Regions from separate parts of the Aestuariirhabdus sp. LZHN29 genome, predicted to be linked through region 1. Evidence: predicted binding sites of a transcription regulator. Region 1 holds the regulator's gene; the other holds the start of a gene.
The links. Region 1 encodes FliA, which starts transcription of late flagellar genes. Its sites were predicted from a motif close to CTAAAGTTNNNNNNNNNNCNGCCGATA; they were not measured.

Region 1 (9,086 bases):
CAGGGGAAGCGCTTTATCACGAACGATAACAACTTCCTGCCCGTCGACGACATTGGTCTTGGAAAGGTCGAGATGGAATATTTCATTCACACTAACCAAGGGCAACGCGAATGCTTGCTGATCGAGCATCACCATCAAAGTCGGCATAATGGCCAGCGTTAGCGGTACCTTGATCAGTATTGTGGTGCCTTTGCCAGCTTCTGACTGAATATCGATGATGCCGTTGAGTTGGGAGATCTTGGTTTTCACCACATCCATTCCCACACCGCGCCCGGACACATCCGATATCTCTTTCTTGGTCGAAAAACCGGGGGCAAATATCAGGTTAAAACAATCGGAATCAGACAATCTATCCGCCGCATCCTGATCGTATAAGCCTCGCTCCACCGCCAATGCACGCAACTTATCGGGGTCCATACCGGCCCCATCATCGGCGATAGAGAGCAGTATGTGATCGCCCTCCTGCTCAGCGGCGAGTATAACGTTACCTTTGCGATCTTTGCCTGCGGCTTCACGAGCGTCAGGCGTTTCGATACCGTGATCGACCGAGTTGCGCACCAGGTGGACCAGAGGGTCAGCCAGCGCCTCGACCAGGTTTTTATCCAGATCAGTCTCCTCTCCCTCAAGTTGAAGATTAATCTCTTTCTTCAAGTTTCGAGCAAGATCCCTGACGACTCGAGGGAAGCGGCCAAATACTTTCTTGATCGGCTGCATCCGGGTTTTCATAACGGAAAGCTGTAGGTCAGCCGTTACGACGTCAAGGTTAGCGACTGCTTTAGACAGCGCCTCGTCACCATTGTTAACCCCGAGGCGCACAAGGCGATTACGCACCAGTACCAGCTCACCCACCATATTCATGATATCGTCCAGACGTGCGGTATCAACCCGAACGGTTGTCTCCACAGGCGGCGCACTCTCTTTCGCTTTCGCTGCAGGTTTGCTCTTTGCTGCAGCAGGTTTGCTCTTTGCTGCAGCCGGAGCCGGAGCCGGAGCCGAAGGTTTCACCGAACTATTGGCCGCGGCGACACCAGGCCCTTGGCCTTTACCGTGAAGCTGGTCCAACAGATCTTCAAATTCATTGTCTGATATATTCTGACTATCGCCGGTTGCGGCTGGTGCAGGAGTCGGAGCAGGAGTGTTTTTGTCAGCACTACCACTCGGAGCAGCCCCGCCATGCAACTGATCCAGTAATGCCTCGAATTCATCATCGGAAATTTCATCACTGCTATTGGCAGCGGAAGGGGCTGGTGCAGGAGCACTCTCCGAGCCCCCTATTTTGTTATTTCCGTGCAAATTGTTGAGGAGTTCTTCAAACTCGTCGTCAGTAATTTCGTCACCCGATGCAGCGCCGTTATCACTACCCTCTCCGGCAAATACGCCCTCTGTAACCTGGGGCGCTGATTCGGGGGCAGCTTCCCCATGCAGTGAATCGAGTAGCTGTTCGAACTCGTCGTCGGTGATATCTCCACTGGCCGCCGCCTCCGGCTCTTGCTCTTGCGCCTCAGCCGTCGCGACTTCCGGTGACACCTCCTCCTCACCGGCCTCCTCTGGTTTAGCCATTAGCGCCAACTGCTGCAATAGCGCCGGATCTGCGGGTGTAGGTTCCACCCTTTCACGGACCTCGGAGAACATGACGTTAACAGCGTCCAGTGCCTGCAGCACCACATCCATCAATTCCGGGGATACTGATCTCTGTCCATTACGCAATATATCGAATACATTTTCTGCAATGTGGCAGCACTCAACCAAGGGGTTAAGAGACAAGAAACCCGCGCCGCCTTTTACCGTATGGAAACCACGAAATATTGCATTAAGAAGCTCCTTATCGTCAGGCTGGTTTTCAAGGTCAACCAACTGTTCCGACAACAGTTCAAGAATCTCGCCCGCCTCAACGAGAAAGTCTTGCAAGATCTCTTCGTCTGCCTCAAAACTCATACCTAACTCCTTAGAACCCTAGACTGGAAAGGAGGTCATCAACCTCGTCCTGCCCGGAGACAACATCATCCCGCTGATCTTTCTTGATCTGCGGCCCTTCTGCCTCAATGCTTGTGGCAGCGGGCTTGGCTGTAAACTCTTCGTGTTCAATACCGGTCATCTGATCCACTTTCCCTGCCATTTTGACCAGATGTACCAAGCTGTCTTCTATTTCAGAAACCAGGCTGACGACTCGTTTGATAACCTGCCCGGTAAGGTCCTGGTAGTCCTGCGCGATAATGATCTCATTCAGGCTGTTACCGAGGTCGATAGATCGCTGCTCTGTCTCTGCCAGAAAAGGCCCTATGCGCTTCGATAGATCCCTAAATTCATCCGGAGCCATTTGACGACTGGTAAAACGCTGCCACTCCTGATTCAAAACCTTGGCTTCTGTTCCCAACTGAGCCGCTGCTGGCGCACAGGCCTCAACAATATCCATCGTCTTGTTGGCGGCACCCTCGGTCATCTTGGTGACATAATCAAGTCGATCCGAGGCATCAACCATATGGGAGATCTGCTCCTGGTCCGTCCCGGTAATGCCCGAATCGATATGGAAATTCATAAGGGATTCGTGCAACGCCCGAGTCAGCCTGCCCACTTCCCGGTAGAGGCTCTTGTCGCGCATCTCGTTGAGTTCGTTGATCACATTGATCGCTGCGGACATATCGCCGGTCTCGAGCAACTCCACCAATTTTTGCGCTTGTACCTTCAGATCAGATTCCAATTCGGTATTATCTCTGTCGTATTTAAAAAGCGTCATATCCAGCCCTTATCAACCGCCTGCATCGACGCGTTCAAAAATCTTATCGATCTTGTCTTTGAGCGCCTGTGCGGTAAACGGCTTCACTACGTAGCCATTTACTCCAGCCTGGGCTGCTTCAATGATCTGGTCACGCTTTGCCTCTGCGGTCACCATCAGCACGGGCAAGGTGTTCAGTTTTGAATCAGCCCTGACTGCTCTTAGCAGCTCTATGCCCGTCATTCCCGGCATATTCCAGTCAGTAACCAGAAAATCAAAACCACCCGTTTGCAGCATTGGCAACGCTGTCTGGCCATCGTCAGCCTCTGCAGTGTTGGTAAAACCCAAATCCCGCAGCAAATTCTTGATGATGCGCCTCATCGTAGAAAAGTCATCTACGATGAGGATCTTCATATTTTTGTCCAAACCGGCCTCCGTGAAACCTCAAATATTGGTGTGTTCAGAACATTGTATTTTACAAGTCTAGCTTGTGAATGAAAGGATTACCCCGAATCCAATGCCCACCCCTCAAGCCGCGACCTGAGCCTTAACGCCGCCTGGGAGTGAAGCTGGCTAACCCGCGATTCGCTAACACCGAGCACCACACCGATCTCCTTCAAATTCAGCTCTTCATCGTAGTATAGAGACAATACCAACTGTTCACGTTTTGGCAACGTCGTTATCGCCTCAGCCAACGATTCACGGAAGCGCTCCGCCTGCACCCCTTCATGGGGCAAGGAGGCATCCAAGGACGCCAATGCGGTCTCCTGCTGGCATTCTTCACTGTCAAGCAGATCATCGAAACTGAACAACCTGCTACCCATACAGTCATGCAGCATCCCATGATACTCACCAACACTAACCTGTAGTTCGGCCGCAATCTCATTATCTTTAGCGTCACGCCCTAACCTTGACTCCACAGCCTTAACAGCATCAGCCACACGACGCCCGTTGCGATGCACTGACCGGGGCACCCAGTCTCCCTTTCGTATTTCGTCCAGCATGGCTCCGCGAATACGAATACCGGCGTAAGTCTCGAATGCGGCACCCTTACTGCCATCATATTTGCGCGCTGATTCGAGCAACCCAATCATGCCGGACTGAATCAGGTCATCCACGAGTACATTAGCGGGTAGTCGAGCGGCCATGTGGTGAGCGATGCGCTTTACTAACGGCGCATGCCGTTCCACAAGCACATTTAGCGACTCAGCCTGATTATCGGTATACATACCCAGCCCTTCCAGAACCGCTACCATGGCTACCCCCCATGTTCCGCCGCTAGCAGACTCTCAACGAAGAACTCAAGATGTCCCCGAGAGGTTGTTGGCAGGGGCAACGCGTCAATTTTTTGCGCTAATGATTTGAGCGCTATGGATGCCTTGCTTCTGGGGTATGCCTCCAAAACCGCCTTTTGGCGCTGTACGGATTTGCGCACGGACTCGTCGTACGGTACTGCCCCCATATACTGCAAGGCCACATCGAGAAAGCGGTCAGTGACATTAACCAGCTTGTTATAGAGGTTGCGGCCTTCCTGAGGGGTGCGAACCATATTAGCCACGATACGGAAACGCATCATATTATAATCACGGTTCAACAGCTTTATCAGCGCATAGGCGTCGGTAATAGAGGTTGGTTCGTCAGTCACTACAAGCAAGATCTCCTGGGCCGCGCGGACAAAACTCACCACGTTGTCAGAGATGCCTGCCGCCGTATCTACAATTAATACATCAAGCTGGCCACTCAACTCACTAAATGCACTGATCATTCCCGCATGCTGCTGGGGGGAAAGCTCAGTCATCGACTGGGTGCCGGAGGATGCCGGGATGATTTTAATACCACCAGGCCCATTCAAAAGGATATCTCGCAGCCCGCAGCGCCCAGCCATCACATCTTCAAGGTTTTTAGTGGCCGAGAGGCCAAGCAATATATCGACGTTGGCCAACCCCAAGTCAGCATCGAGCAACATGACTCTGCGGCCCATTTCGGCCAACGCAATGCCAACATTGACCGAGACATTGGTTTTCCCCACGCCGCCTTTGCCGCCAGTTACTGCAATCACCTGCACAGGTTGTCGACTAACCATAGGTTGCTCTCACCCTCATAAACCCGCTAGCGGAACTTAATGTCCGCGAAAATTGTGTCGTATCAATACGTTGGTGCCCCATTCTATCCTCAATACCTCAACTTACATAGCGAGTCGAATAGGGACTGGTGGGGCTACTACTCCTGGCAAACGAACTGATCATATTTTCGTCATCTTCTGGCAGCTGTTCTGAAATTGCTACGGCTCGACTAATCAAGCTATGGGCACGTGCCTGGCAGATATCCTCCGGTATTCGCTGCCCATCAGCGAGGTAAGAAACTGGTAGTCCATGCTCACACACCAAACTAATAGCCTCCCCCATACTGGTGGCCTCATCGATTTTGGTAAAGACTGAGCCCACAAGTCTCGCACCACCATAGGTATGATAAGCCGCCCGCATCACTTGCTGCTGACTCGTGCACGCTAAAACCAACAAGCTGCGTACCATCGGCCTTACGTTGTTCAGCATGGCTAATTGTAGCTGTAGATTGGGATCCTGATGGTGCAGGCCTGCAGTATCAATAAGCACCAGGGATTTGTCACTCAAGCCGTCCAGAGTAGGCTGAAGCTGGCGTGGATTTTCCACGACTCGCACCGCCACATTCAGAATACGCCCCAAAGCCTTGACCTGCTCGGCTGCACCAACCCGGTAGCAATCGGTCGTAACCAGCGCAACCTGATCCGGTCCGTGCTCCAACACGTATTGGGTTGCCAGCTTGCCAATGGTAGTTGTCTTACCCGCCCCCGTAGGCCCTATGAAAGCAAATATCCCCCCCTCCATCACCAGATTTTTCTGCGTGGTAGACAATTGCCTGGCCAAGGCGGCAAGCACTTGCCGCCAATTGTGGGTGGCCGGTTTGCCGGGCTCAATGACCGTCAACAGCTGCTTACACATCGCCGCTGATAAACCCATGCCGGTCAGCCGACGCCAGAACATGGCCTGCTGGGGAGATCGCTCCACAAACTGCCCCCACGCAACGCTCCCCAACTGCTGCTGTAGCAGCTCTTTCATATTGTTAAGCTCATCTCGCATCAGCTCCAGCGTCTGCTGCCCCGTACCCTGACTGGCTACGGACGAATGCGTCGCAGGCGCACTCGCTGTACCGTTGCGCTCGCTTTGTAATGATTGAAGCGTACGGCGCACGGCATCGGCTGAGGCTACGTGTTGCTCTCCAATAGGCTGAGCTTGAGCCCCAGCACTTCCCACTCCCTGCTCTGCGGCCACAACCTTTTCTCGCGCTTTCGCGAGCGCTCCATCCAGCCCACTGCGAGCCTCAGCGCTCCCGAACGCCGCGCTACGCGGAAGGTTGGCTTCAATCGAAGCGGCCACCTCAACTCCGCCGGCGACTTTGCGCTGAGACACAATCGCCGCGTCATCTCCCAAATCATCCTTGACCAGCTTCAGGGCTTGCCTCATATCGGATGCGAAGTAGCGTTTAATTTTCATGTCATTTCACCTGCTATAAAGCGTCGATTGCTGCCTGAGATGTAACCTGGCATTGTCATTACTGTCCGACTGTTCCTTCGATGGTTATTTGCTTGTTGTCCGGAATCTCCTGATAGGAGAGCACGTGCATCGAAGCAACACCGTAACGGGCAAAGCGCGCCAACAAAGGCCTTATGGGTGCAGCTACCAGTAACACGACGGGCTTGCCCGCCAACTCCTGCTGCTGTGACGCTGCTACCAGGGACTGTTGCAATTTTTCAGCCATTCCCGGCTCCAAAACGACCCCTTCATCGGCGGCAGCACCACCTTGCCGTGCCTGCTGTACTGACTGCAGCAAAATTTGTTCCAATGTGGGATCCAGAGTAATCACCGGTACCTGCGGTTCCAGACCCACGATGCCCTGTACGATTGAGCGTGATAGCGCAACCCGCACCACCGCCGTGAGCGCGACAGGATCTTGACTCTTCGACGCGTGATCCGCCAAAGCCTCGGCGATTGTGCGAATATCCCGTACCGATACCTGCTCCGCCAACAGGTTCTGCAATATCTTCAGCAGGGTGCTAACCGATACCTTGTTCGGCACCAGATCTTCAGCCAGCTTGGGTGACTGACGTCCCAGCAAATCAAGCAGTTGCTGCACCTCTTCATGACCCAGCAACTCATGTGCGTGCTTGCTCATCACCTGATTGAGATGTGTCGCCACCACCGTCGATGCATCTACAACGGTATAACCGAGGGTCTGCGCCCGCTCACGCTGGCCGCGTTCGATCCACACCGCATCCAGGCCAAACGCTGGATCCTTGCCCTCAATGCCCTGCAAGGCTCCAAACACCTGACCCGGATTGATCGCCAGATCGCGATCCGGATGCACCTCGGCCTCACTGATGGTGACCCCCATCAGCGTGATTCGGTAAACATTGGGGAGCAGGTCCAGGTTATCGCGGATATGAACCGATGGCACCAAGAAACCCAGCTCCTGAGAGAGCTTCTTCCGCACCCCTTTGATACGCCCTAACAGCTCACCGCCCTGGGTTTTATCGACCAGGGGAATCAGACGGTAACCCACCTCGAGACCGATCATATCGACGGGAGTCACATCATCCCAGCCGAGCTCCCGTGTCTCGGTAGCGCTTTTCTCTTGCTCCTGCTGCTCCAGCAGCACCTTGTTCTGCTCTTCGTCCGCCGCGTCCTGCTCGCCCCGCTGCTTATTATGGTGGATAAACCAGGCTCCCACCGCAGCCAATGCTCCCAACCCCAAAAACGCGACGTGGGGCATACCGGGAACGGATCCCATGATCAACAAGATGGCGGCCGCCACCGCGAGCGCCCTGGGAGTCGCAAACATCTGCTGGGTAATCTGGTGCCCCATCTCCATGGAATCGGTTACCCGGGTAACCATGATGGCGGATGCAGTGGACAGTAACAGGGAGGGGATCTGGGCAACCAGACCATCCCCGATGGTCAACAGGGAGTAGTTTTGTAGTGCCGTATCAAATGTGAGGCCATGCTGGGCCATACCGATACTAAGGCCACCAATAATGTTGATAAACAAGATCAACAGGCCGGCTACGGCGTCACCACGGACAAACTTGCTGGCACCATCCATCGACCCGTAGAAATCCGCCTCTTGGCCAACCTCCTGCCGGCGAGTGCGCGCCTCTTCTTGCTGAATGAGGCCGGCGTTCAAATCCGCATCGATCGCCATCTGCTTACCAGGCATCGCGTCAAGAGTGAATCGTGCGCTTACCTCAGAGATACGTCCGGCACCCTTGGTTACCACAACAAAGTTGATGATCATTAGGATGGCGAACACCACCAGACCCACAACGTAGTTGCCACCGATGACCACTTCACCAAAGGCTTCGATAACTTTACCCGCCGCATCACCACCCGAGTGGCCGTGCAACAATACCACTCGCGTAGAGGCGACGTTAAGCGCCAGACGCAACAGGGTAGCAACCAGCAAAATGGTAGGAAACACCGCGAAGTCGAGCGGTCGCAAAGAGTAGACGCTCACCAGCAGCACGACCAGCGCCAAGGCAATATTAAAGGTAAACAGAACGTCCAACAGAAACGGGGGCACTGGCAAGGTCATCATTGCCAATACGATTAACAGCAGCAAAGGCACGCCCAGGCTGCCCTGGCCAATACTTCGCATGTTACCCAACACTACGGCTCTATCCACTGCATTCCCCACTTATGCTCGTCAAAACCATGACGTTTTATTCACTATGGGGAGCTTTATGCAAAAATCCTTCCTGTTTTACATTTAGTGGAATCGTAAAGACAACTAAGTCCGCCTACTCCTTCCCGGGTTCGACGATATTACCCTCGGTGTCCCGCATCAAATCACCGGGAACCGGGAATTCAGGCTGGGCTTGCGGCTTATCCCCGACCCCATCCTTGTAGCGGCGCAGCTGGAAAACGTAAGCGAGTACCTGGGCTACCGCCACGTAAAGGCCTGCAGGAATCTGCTGACTGATACGGGTGGTGAAATAGATTGCTCGTGCGAGTCTGGGTGCCTCAATGATGGTGACATCATGGGCGTTTGCAATCTCACGAATCTTGAAGGCCACCTCCTCCACGCCTTTCGCCAAAACAAAGGGAGCTTCCGCCTTGGCCGCATCGTACTTAATGGCTATGGCAAAGTGGGTCGGGTTAGTAATAACCACGTCTGCCTTGGGAACATCCGCCATCATACGTCGCTCGGCCATTTCACGTTGCAGCTGGCGAATACGCCCCTTCACCTCAGGCTTGCCTTCCGTATTCTTATACTCGTCCTTGACCTCTTGCTTGGTCATCATCAACTGCTTACGGTGATCCCAAATTTGAAACGGGATATC
Region 2 (9,086 bases), on a different contig from region 1:
TCGTAACCCCCAGGGGTTGTTGTACGATGAGGCGTCGGGCACGGTCTATTTGCATGAGCACGGTCCCAAGGGTGGAGATGAGATCAATATTCTTGAGCCGGGTAAAAATTATGGTTGGCCGGTGATCACCTATGGGCGCGACTACTCTGGAGCCTCTATTACGCCTTACACCGAGTACGACGGCATGGAGCAACCCCTGTTGCACTGGACGCCGTCTATCGCCCCCTCCGGGATGACGCTCTACCAGGGGCAGGAGTTTCCGCAGTGGCAGGGCGACCTGATGGCGGGTGCGTTGGCCGGGCGTCACGTGCGCCTGGTTGAACTCGAGCAGGGGCGAGTGGTCGGCCAGCAGGAGTTGTTTGCCGAGCTGGGAGAGCGTATTCGCGATGTACGTACCGCGCCCGATGGCACGCTGTATCTGTTGAGCGATAGCAGCAACGGTACCCTCTACCGCGTCAAACCGAAGCCGTAACGGGGCGGTTGGTCGATCTCGATGCCAACATCTCGCCGCCCTCCGCGCTCGCCTCGCGCTTCTGCCGCGGACAAAGGCACTAAACCCAGCGCCCTGCACCCCCGTAATCCTCATACCGGTCGTTACGATTTGGTGGTACTGGCGGACAGGTGCCCCGAGCTGTCGACCCATATCATCGCTAATCCTCGTGGGGAGGCGACGATCGACTTCGCTAACGCCGAAGCGGTGCGTTGTCTCAATCAGGCGATATTGGCCCACCACTACGGCATCACCCACTGGCAGTTGCCGGCCGGCTATCTGTGCCCTCCCATTCCCGGTCGAGCGGACCTGATTCACTACGTGGCAGACCTGCTGGCCCGTTGCCATGGTGGGCAACCCCCCAAGGGCAAACGGGTGCGAGTGCTGGATATCGGCACCGGCGCCAACTGTATCTACCCTATTTTGGGGGTTCGAAGTTACGGTTGGAGTTTTCTGGCTACTGATATCGACCCGGTTTCCATTGCCGCTGCGCGGGCGATCGTGGATGCTAATCCATCGCTGAGGGGCAAGGTAACAATAGTTCAGCAGCAGCCGGGCGCTATTTTGCAGGGCTTGCTGAACCCGCAGCAACGGATCGAGGTGAGTTTGTGCAACCCCCCTTTTTTCGCCTCCGCGGCCGAAGCCCGGGCGGCCAATCAGCGCAAACGCGACAATCTCTCTCACCACCGGGGTGATGCTGGGGTTAAGGGGAACCCGCCCGTACGCAATTTTGGTGGCCAGCAGGCGGAGCTTTGGTGTCCGGGCGGCGAGCGTCGTTTTTTGCAGCAAATGATTGCCGAAAGCCGGCCCTTGGCCGCACAGGTGTGCTGGTTTACCAGTCTTGTCTCCAATGGCGACAACCTTGCGCCCCTCAAGAAGCAACTAAGGGCAGAAGGCGTCGCCCAGCTGGAGGTAATCCCCATGCGGCAGGGACAGAAGCAGAGCCGCATGTTGGCCTGGAGTTTCTTGTCGCCCGCGCAGCAGATCGAGTGGGTTCGGGGCGAAACCACCTCATAGCAAAATCCGCCTTTGGTCGGGCGGGACGAAGTTTGCTAAACCTGATACATTTTGCAACCGCCCGCTGGCGGGGCACCGTCAATGTCTCCGCTCACTGCCATCCACCGGTGGCGGGTCAATTTCATCCGACAGGACACCAATCCGTTATGGACAGCTTGTTTGCCGATCGCATCAATGATGTGCCGCGCTCTTTTATTCGCGAGATTCTCAAGGTAGCCCTTGACCCTTCCATTATATCCTTCGCCGGAGGGCTCCCTAACAGAGATTTTTTCCCTGCGGATGAGCTGCAACAAGCGACTCAAAAGGCGTTCGCGCACTCTGGTAAGGATCTGCTCCAGTACAGCAGTTCCGAAGGATTTTTGCCCCTGCGTCAATGGATCGCGGATCGCTATCGGCAGACCCAGGGCCTGGAGGTCTCCCCCGACTCAATCCTGATTACCAGCGGCTCCCAGCAAGGGCTTGACCTGCTGGGCAAGGTGCTACTCAACGAGGGGGATGGTTTGCTAATGGAGGCGCCGGGATACCTGGGGGCGATTCAGGCCTTCTCCATCTACCGGCCCGAGTTTATCAATGTGGCGGTGGATGGGCTGGGCATGGTGATAGAGGAACTTGACCGGCGCTTGGCCAACCACTCGCCCAAGCTCGCCTATACGGTGCCCAATTTCCAGAACCCGTCGGGCATCAGTTACAGTGACGCTAACCGGGAGGCGGTGGCCGACCGCTTGCGGGGCAAACCCTGTGTGTTAATCGAGGATAATCCCTACGGTGACCTGCGTTTTTCAGGGTCACCGACACGCTCATTCTATGACCTGTTACCCGACCAAACGGTCTTGCTTGGGTCATTTTCCAAGTGCGTTATTCCCGGTTTCCGCCTGGGTTGGCTGGTGGCTCCCGATGCGTTGATGCAGAAGCTGCTGGTGGCCAAGCAGGCGACCGACCTGCATACCAGTCATTTTACCCAGTGCATCGTGCACCAGTACCTGCAAGATAACGATATCGATGCCCACATTCGCACCATCGTCGATGCCTACGGAGGCCAGTGCCGCGCAATGATCGCCGCGATGGAGCGTCATTTTCCGGCGTCTGTGCATTACACCCGACCCGATGGAGGGATGTTCCTGTGGGCGACTCTGCCCGACGGCCTGTCGGCGATGGCGCTGTTCGAGGAGGCGGTCAAACAGCAGGTGGTTTTTGTTCCCGGTGACCCCTTCTACAGTGACCGCGAGAATAGTTCGACGCTGCGCTTGAGCTTCTCCTGTGTCGATGATGATACGATCGAGGTGGGTATCGAGCGTCTGGGGCTGGCGATCAAAAAAATGATGGAAGCCCAAAGCTAGCTTATTGGTCGCTGGTTTGTAAGCTGAGTGAGAAAAACGCGACAAATAGCGCGCTTCCCGAGGGGGTAGGCCCGGGATTCAAGGGGTGATCTATACTAAGGGTCGTTACCCGTTGTATGAGACATAGTGCAGCTAATCGCTTTAGTTTTTTCACCTGCGGCCGATACTCAAGAAGTTAAGCAACGGGTGACGGATTACCTGACGATAATAACCACCGTTGTGAGTGAGCCTTATGGGGTTGGCGTACTGTTCGCGAAACCAGGGGCTGCCTCGAGGCGAATAGGGTCGATGCCCGCCTCAACGGTTATACAACCTGATTGTGGAGTGAGTGGTATGTCCCTACAAAAAAAATTCCTGCTGGCGGTTGCGTCGTTGATCTTGGTGATCGCCGTTATTGGTATCGTTACCAGTGCGGTTACCAAGGTAAATAGCATTCATCAGCAATTGGAAAGCTCCACGCAACAGCTCAGCAACGAGGCGATTCGCTTGCTGACGGTCACCCACAGCATTATGAGTGAGCGAGTTCAGGGCAGTATGAAGCTGCTCAAGCAGCGGGGTATCGCCATGGGGGAGCCAACCCTTGGGGGGCGGGTCAAGGTGGGCGGTCGCGACTCGGTGAATCTACTGCTCGGAGGTGCTCCCCAGGCTAATAATTTCGATCTGGTGGATGGGCTCACTAGCGTGATGGGCGGCACCGCGACGCTTTTTGCGCGCGATGGTGATCAGTACGTGCGGGTCTCTACCAATGTCATTAAAAATGGCAACCGTGCTATAGGGACTATCCTCGCCCCCGGCGGCAAGGCGATCAAACAGATTCAGCAGAAAAAAGCCTACTATGGCGAAGTCGATATTTTGGGTAAGCCCTATCTCACGGGTTACGAGCCGATTTTGTCCGCCAGCGGTGATGTGGTGGGTATCTGGTACGTTGGTTATTCCGCAGACCTGAAGGAGTTGGGTCAGGCGATCGCCGACTCCGGCATTCTTGAGCAGGGTTTTATTGCCTTGCGCGATGGCAAGGGCAGCATCCGCTTGCACTCCAGCCACGCGACGACCGAACAGATTGAGAGCATTCTGGAGTCTGAGGACGAGGCCTGGACCGTGCAGATCGTACCCTTCGAGCTGTGGGGCTATGACATCGTGATCGGCTACTCCAACGACGAAGTTGATGCCCTGATAGCCGGTGATATTACCCGTGTGTTGGTACAGGTGCTGGTGATCGCGGCGCTGATGCTGGGCATGGTCTACCTGATGGTGAAGAATATGGTGGGTGCGCCACTGGCCGCGCACCACAAAGCGATCGAGGATATCGCCGATGGGGAGGGGGATCTTACGGTTCGCTTCAACTCCACCGCCAGTGGGGAGTTTGGTGCGATGGCTCGGGACTTCGATCGCCTGCTCGATCGGATACAGGATTCGATTCGTGACGCGAGTTACTCCTCCCGCGAGCTGCAAGGCGCAGCCGACGAGTTGTCCCAGGTGGCCGCACGTTCCAGCGAATCGGTTGCCGCACAAAACAGTGAAACCGAACAGGTTGCCACCGCGATCCATGAGATGAGCCTGACGGCGCAAAACGTGGCAGAGCGCGCCCATAGCGCAGAAGGCGTTGCCGGTGAAGCCAAATCGGAAGCCGAGGAGGGCAGCAGTAAACTGGAGCAGGCGATCGCCAGCATCGGTCGCCAGTCCGAGGATATCGGGCGTTCGGTGAAGGTGGTTGAAGAGCTGGCCCAGGCCAGTGAGGAGATCAGCGGGGTACTGGAGGTGATTCGCTCTATCGCCGAACAGACCAACTTGCTGGCCCTTAACGCGGCGATCGAAGCGGCCCGTGCGGGTGAGCAGGGTCGAGGCTTTGCGGTGGTCGCCGACGAGGTGCGCTCACTGGCCAGTCGTACCCAGGCCTCTACCGAGGAGATTCGTGGCATGATCGACCGCTTGCAAAAAGGCGGGCGTGAGGCCTCGGTGCTGATGGAGAGCAATCAGCAGTTGGCGCTGGAAAACGTTGATGTAGCGCGTCAGGCGGGTGAGGCGATTGAGCGTGTGTTGCAGGCGGTGGAGTCTATCACGGGGATTAATAGCGAAATTGCCGGCGGCGCCGAGGAGCAGAAGCAGGTATCCCACGACATCAACAGCAACATAGAGCGTATTCGTGCCAGCAGTGACGACAATGCCGAGTACGCCAACGTAACTTCCGAGTCCAGTCATCAGTTGAAGGACCTGGCCGAGAAGATGAACAGTAAGCTGTCCTACTACAAGGTCGATTAGTACCGGGGTTTTACCCTGAAGGTGAACAGGGCGCGGCAGCGTCCTGTTTTTTTGTCTCGACTACGGGGAGAAAGGCTTTGAGGCCGCGCCCTGCATTGTCGCTGAACGAACTTCAACAACGCCATGGAGGTCGACCAATGAGTGGTGGTGCATCACCGCCGCCAGGTCGGCAACGTTGAGCGGACGAAAGCGGCGCAACCCCGGCAAGGTACACAGCGCTTTAACCAGCGGATAACTGAGGGTTTCGTTGCGTCGGGGTGGATTGCGCAGGGCATGAAGCATCGATGGCCGGTAGATCACGAGCGCAGGCAGCTCAAGCTCCCCCAAGCCCTGTTCCATCTGCCCCTTGGTGCGACTGTAGTAATTGGGCGAGCGAGCGCTCACCCCCAGCGAGCTGACCACATGCAACTGGGCCACCGTCTGCTTTTTTGCCCAGCGTCCCAGTGCCACCACGTAGTCGCGATCGACCCGGGCGAAGGCCTCCACCGAGCCCGCCTGCTTGAGGGTGGTGCCCAGGCAGCAGAAAACTCGGCCGATGGACTCGTCGATCACCAGCTGTTCGAGATCATCCAGCCCCAGCAGGTGCTCGGTGGCCTTGGGGTGCTCGGCGAAACCCGTAGGCCGATAATGGACGATATGCACCCGGCCATAGCGGGGATCGTCCAGCAGGCGCTGGGTGAGCAAACGGCCGCTGGCACCGGTTGCTCCGGCGATGAGGGCATTGAGAAGCGCAGGTTCGTTCATGGATGAGATTCCGGTAGCCTGGGGTCTAGCTGATATGGTCCAGCGGTAGTTCGGTGTTGTCGATTACCCTGCGCATCACGAAGCTGGAGTGCACACCGCTGACGCCCTTGATGCGGGTCAGGGTGTTGAGCAGAAACTCCTGGTATTGGTCCATATCGGTGACAATCACCTTTACCAGATAGTCGGCGGATTGCCCGGTGATCAGGCAGCATTCGAGTACCTCGGGGCATCTGCTCAGGGTGCCTTCGAACAGTTCGAAACGGTCCGGGGTATGGCGGTCCATGCTCACCTGAATATAGGCGGTGAGTTTGAGGCCCAACGCCGAGCGGTCGAGAATGGTCACGTGCTTGTCGATGATGCCCGACTCCTCCAGCTGTTTGACCCGGCGCGAGCAGGGGGAGGGGGATAGGCCGATCTTTTCCGCCAGTTCGAGGTTACTGATACGTCCGTTGCGCTGCATCTCTTGCAGGATGCGCCGGTCCATTCTATCGAGCTTCATCGCGGTCTCCTGATGTTTAGGACGGTAGCGTAGCACGGTGTCAAAGTTATTGGGTGATTTATTGTTCATTTTGTGCGTTATCGCAACATGTCTTGCGCACGCAGGCGTTAATTGGGGTTAATAAGCAATCTATTTCTGTGCTTTACGCCGTATACTAACCTCGTGGTAACGCACAGGGCCTGTGACACCGAAAGGCATAGCCTCTTCATAAGAGAGGGGAGAGCCAGAAGGGAGGTGTTCCTATCCGAACAGTCACAGGGAGCCCGTATCAGGGGTGGACCGGCAGGCCTATTTTTCACACACTTCTTTCTCGAACTGAGCGTCCCGACGGGGCGTTTTTTTTTGCCTGGTGGCAGGTTTGTTGGCGGGGGGCATCACTACCCTCTCGCGTCATGCCAGCTTCTTATCTCACGTTATGCCCGCGTAGGCGGGTATTCGTGTAGACAATCTGCTGGGGATCCCCGCCTACGCGAGGGGGAAGGGGGCTGACCGACCAGCATAGGTGTTACCTATGTGGCCGGTTTTAAGTGTCACCCATGAGGCCGGTTCTACATGTGGCGTATCAACAAACCCGTAGGTCGGGCTTTAGCCCGACAAGGCGGTTGTTGATCTGGAGGGGGCGGCTGCGCTGCAAAGGGATGGGCGGATCCTGCTTCGGGTTAATTCAGCGTTAAGTGACCCGGGAGTGATTGCTATGAGAGTAGTTGAAGCTATAGATTATAAAAGAGGTCGGCCTGGTCTGTATGATCATGCCAATGCTCTACTAAAAACTGGATATAGTCGTCGCGAGAAAATGAAATTCAGGGAAGAAGCAGTTTCGAAAAATGTGCAAGTGGTAGTGCCTTCTTTAGCAGGGAGAAGGTTTTGCGTTGGAGTCTCACACACTTTCCAGGCTACGACGCCATTGTGGCTTATCCCTTGCTGGATCATGACCCAGGTTTCTCGCTCAAGCTGGTTCGAAAGTAGCAGGGGTAGCAGGCAGTTGTTCAGTCTGCGCTCTTCCCTGCGGTCCTGGATTTCGGTGTTCTGAAAACTCCCGGAGGGTCAAACCATTCGTAACAGGGCTTATCAATAGTGTCTGATCTGTAGCGATTCGACACCAAAGTGGCCTAGTGGGGCAGGACGATTTTGAGGTCGTCGCCTTCGGTCGCGAAGGCCGCGACCACCTCATGAATCTTTTGGCGAATAGTAGGGGCGACGGACTTCGCGGCCCCCAGGTAGTAGCCCCCACCCGTTTCCACCAGTTTGACCTCACGGAAGCTGTCTGCTGGCAGATTCAGCTGGCGCAAGCGCAGCGGCACGAACACCGGGTTGGCGATAAAGTAGTCGGCGCGACCGAGCGCGACCAGACGTATTTCCGACGCCGGGTCGCTTACAACCTGCAGTCGGTCTTCGGTGAATCCGAGTCGGGCGAGGGATTCGCAGGCCGCATCATCACGTACGCAGGTGGCCTTGCTGTCTCCGTTGCGAAGCTGATCATCGGTCAGATCGGGGTGGTCGCTGCGTGTTGCCAGGTATAGGTCGCTGGAGCTGAGCTTGACTAGCCAGTCGAATATCGCCTCGCGCGCCTCGGTGCGCCGCAGGGTGAAGATCAGTACGTTACGGTTATCCCCACGGGTCGCCATGGCGTAAGCCCGCGTCCAGGGGTAAAGTTCGATGCTGTAGTTTAGGCCGCTGCGATCCATCACTTTGCGGACGATCTCGGTGGAGAGCCCCACGACCTGATCATTATCAAGATAGTTATAGGGAGGGTAGCTTTCGGTGACTACTCGCACCTCCAGTGGGTCATTGGCGGACCCAAAACCAGAGTAGGAGCTCAGCAGGCAGACTCCAATAGCAGCAATGTATTGTCGAGCAGTCATGCAAAACTCCAGGGACCTGTCGGGGCAGGTCACGTTCCTTGTCTATCGCCACAAACAGAGTCCCGACCGTTCTCACATAGTTGAGTATAGGAACAGGTGTGGCGTTTTCATCACACGCTTGCTTGGGCCGGGGTCAGTGGGCCTGCTCGTATGTTTGCACCGCTGCCCAATACGCCGAGTTGGTACTGAATTTTTACAGCATATATGGCCTAATAGGACTCGGCGACATTTATATCAGATATACATGCCCCCCTGGAATCAAACAAGGATAGTCAGATGAATTTTCTAAGAGTGTTAGGCGGTGTTTCATTGGTCGGTGCGTTGGCGTTGGCCGCAGGATGTAATAAGGGAGAGATGGCAACGACGGAGGAGAGCAAGCCCGCACCGGTTGCTGGTCAATCCGCTTCTGCTGGCGATATGGCGCAGGATAAGCCTTTTGCAGCCTATACCCAAGAGCTGACGCTAACCGCCAAGGTTGCCGGCATTAATCACGAAACAAGAGAGCTTGTTTTGGTGGATGAGGGTGGTTTCGAACAGACCTTTGTTGTCGGTGAAGAGGCCAGGAATCTTGATCAGGTGTCGGTCGGGGATATGCTCACCATTAACTATCTGGAGAATATCACCATCAAGGTTGTTGACGGTACCAATATGGAAGCCGGTGCGGCGGTCGTCGCCGAAGCCGTGCGCTCCAAAGAGGGTGAGATGCCCGCCGGTGCGATGGGACAAACCCAGGTAGAGGTTTATATGGTCGAGGCGATCAACCTTGAGAGCAATACCTTCGTGCTAAAAGATGCCGCGGGCAACGTAAAAGAGTTTACAGCGCGTAACCCGGAAAACTTGAAGCGTTCATCGGTCGGTGATGCCGTTGTTATGAGTGT

Region 2: ACP3PW_RS07860 (Cache 3/Cache 2 fusion domain-containing protein) is a predicted target of FliA. The motif match lies at 2,984-3,010, and genes of this name have one in related genera.

The regions. Positions count from the first base shown of each region.
Region 1 covers NZ_JBNIEU010000004.1:234,179-243,264, forward strand. Annotated here, with positions in the region: gene ACP3PW_RS15155 (chemotaxis protein CheA) at 1-1,935, opposite strand, end outside; gene ACP3PW_RS15160 (protein phosphatase CheZ) at 1,946-2,734, opposite strand; gene ACP3PW_RS15165 (chemotaxis response regulator CheY) at 2,747-3,127, opposite strand; gene ACP3PW_RS15170 (RNA polymerase sigma factor FliA) at 3,217-3,942, opposite strand; gene ACP3PW_RS15175 (MinD/ParA family protein) at 3,972-4,796, opposite strand; gene flhF (flagellar biosynthesis protein FlhF) at 4,894-6,243, opposite strand; gene flhA (flagellar biosynthesis protein FlhA) at 6,302-8,428, opposite strand; gene flhB (flagellar biosynthesis protein FlhB) at 8,544-9,086, opposite strand, start outside.
Region 2 covers NZ_JBNIEU010000002.1:252,551-261,636, forward strand. Annotated here, with positions in the region: gene ACP3PW_RS07845 (PQQ-dependent sugar dehydrogenase) at 1-472, shown strand, start outside; gene rlmF (23S rRNA (adenine(1618)-N(6))-methyltransferase RlmF) at 494-1,507, shown strand; gene ACP3PW_RS07855 (PLP-dependent aminotransferase family protein) at 1,654-2,844, shown strand; gene ACP3PW_RS07860 (Cache 3/Cache 2 fusion domain-containing protein) at 3,178-5,103, shown strand; gene ACP3PW_RS07865 (NAD-dependent epimerase/dehydratase family protein) at 5,164-5,847, opposite strand; gene ACP3PW_RS07870 (Lrp/AsnC family transcriptional regulator) at 5,873-6,346, opposite strand; gene ACP3PW_RS07875 (substrate-binding periplasmic protein) at 7,456-8,208, opposite strand; gene ACP3PW_RS07880 (hypothetical protein) at 8,485-9,086, shown strand, end outside.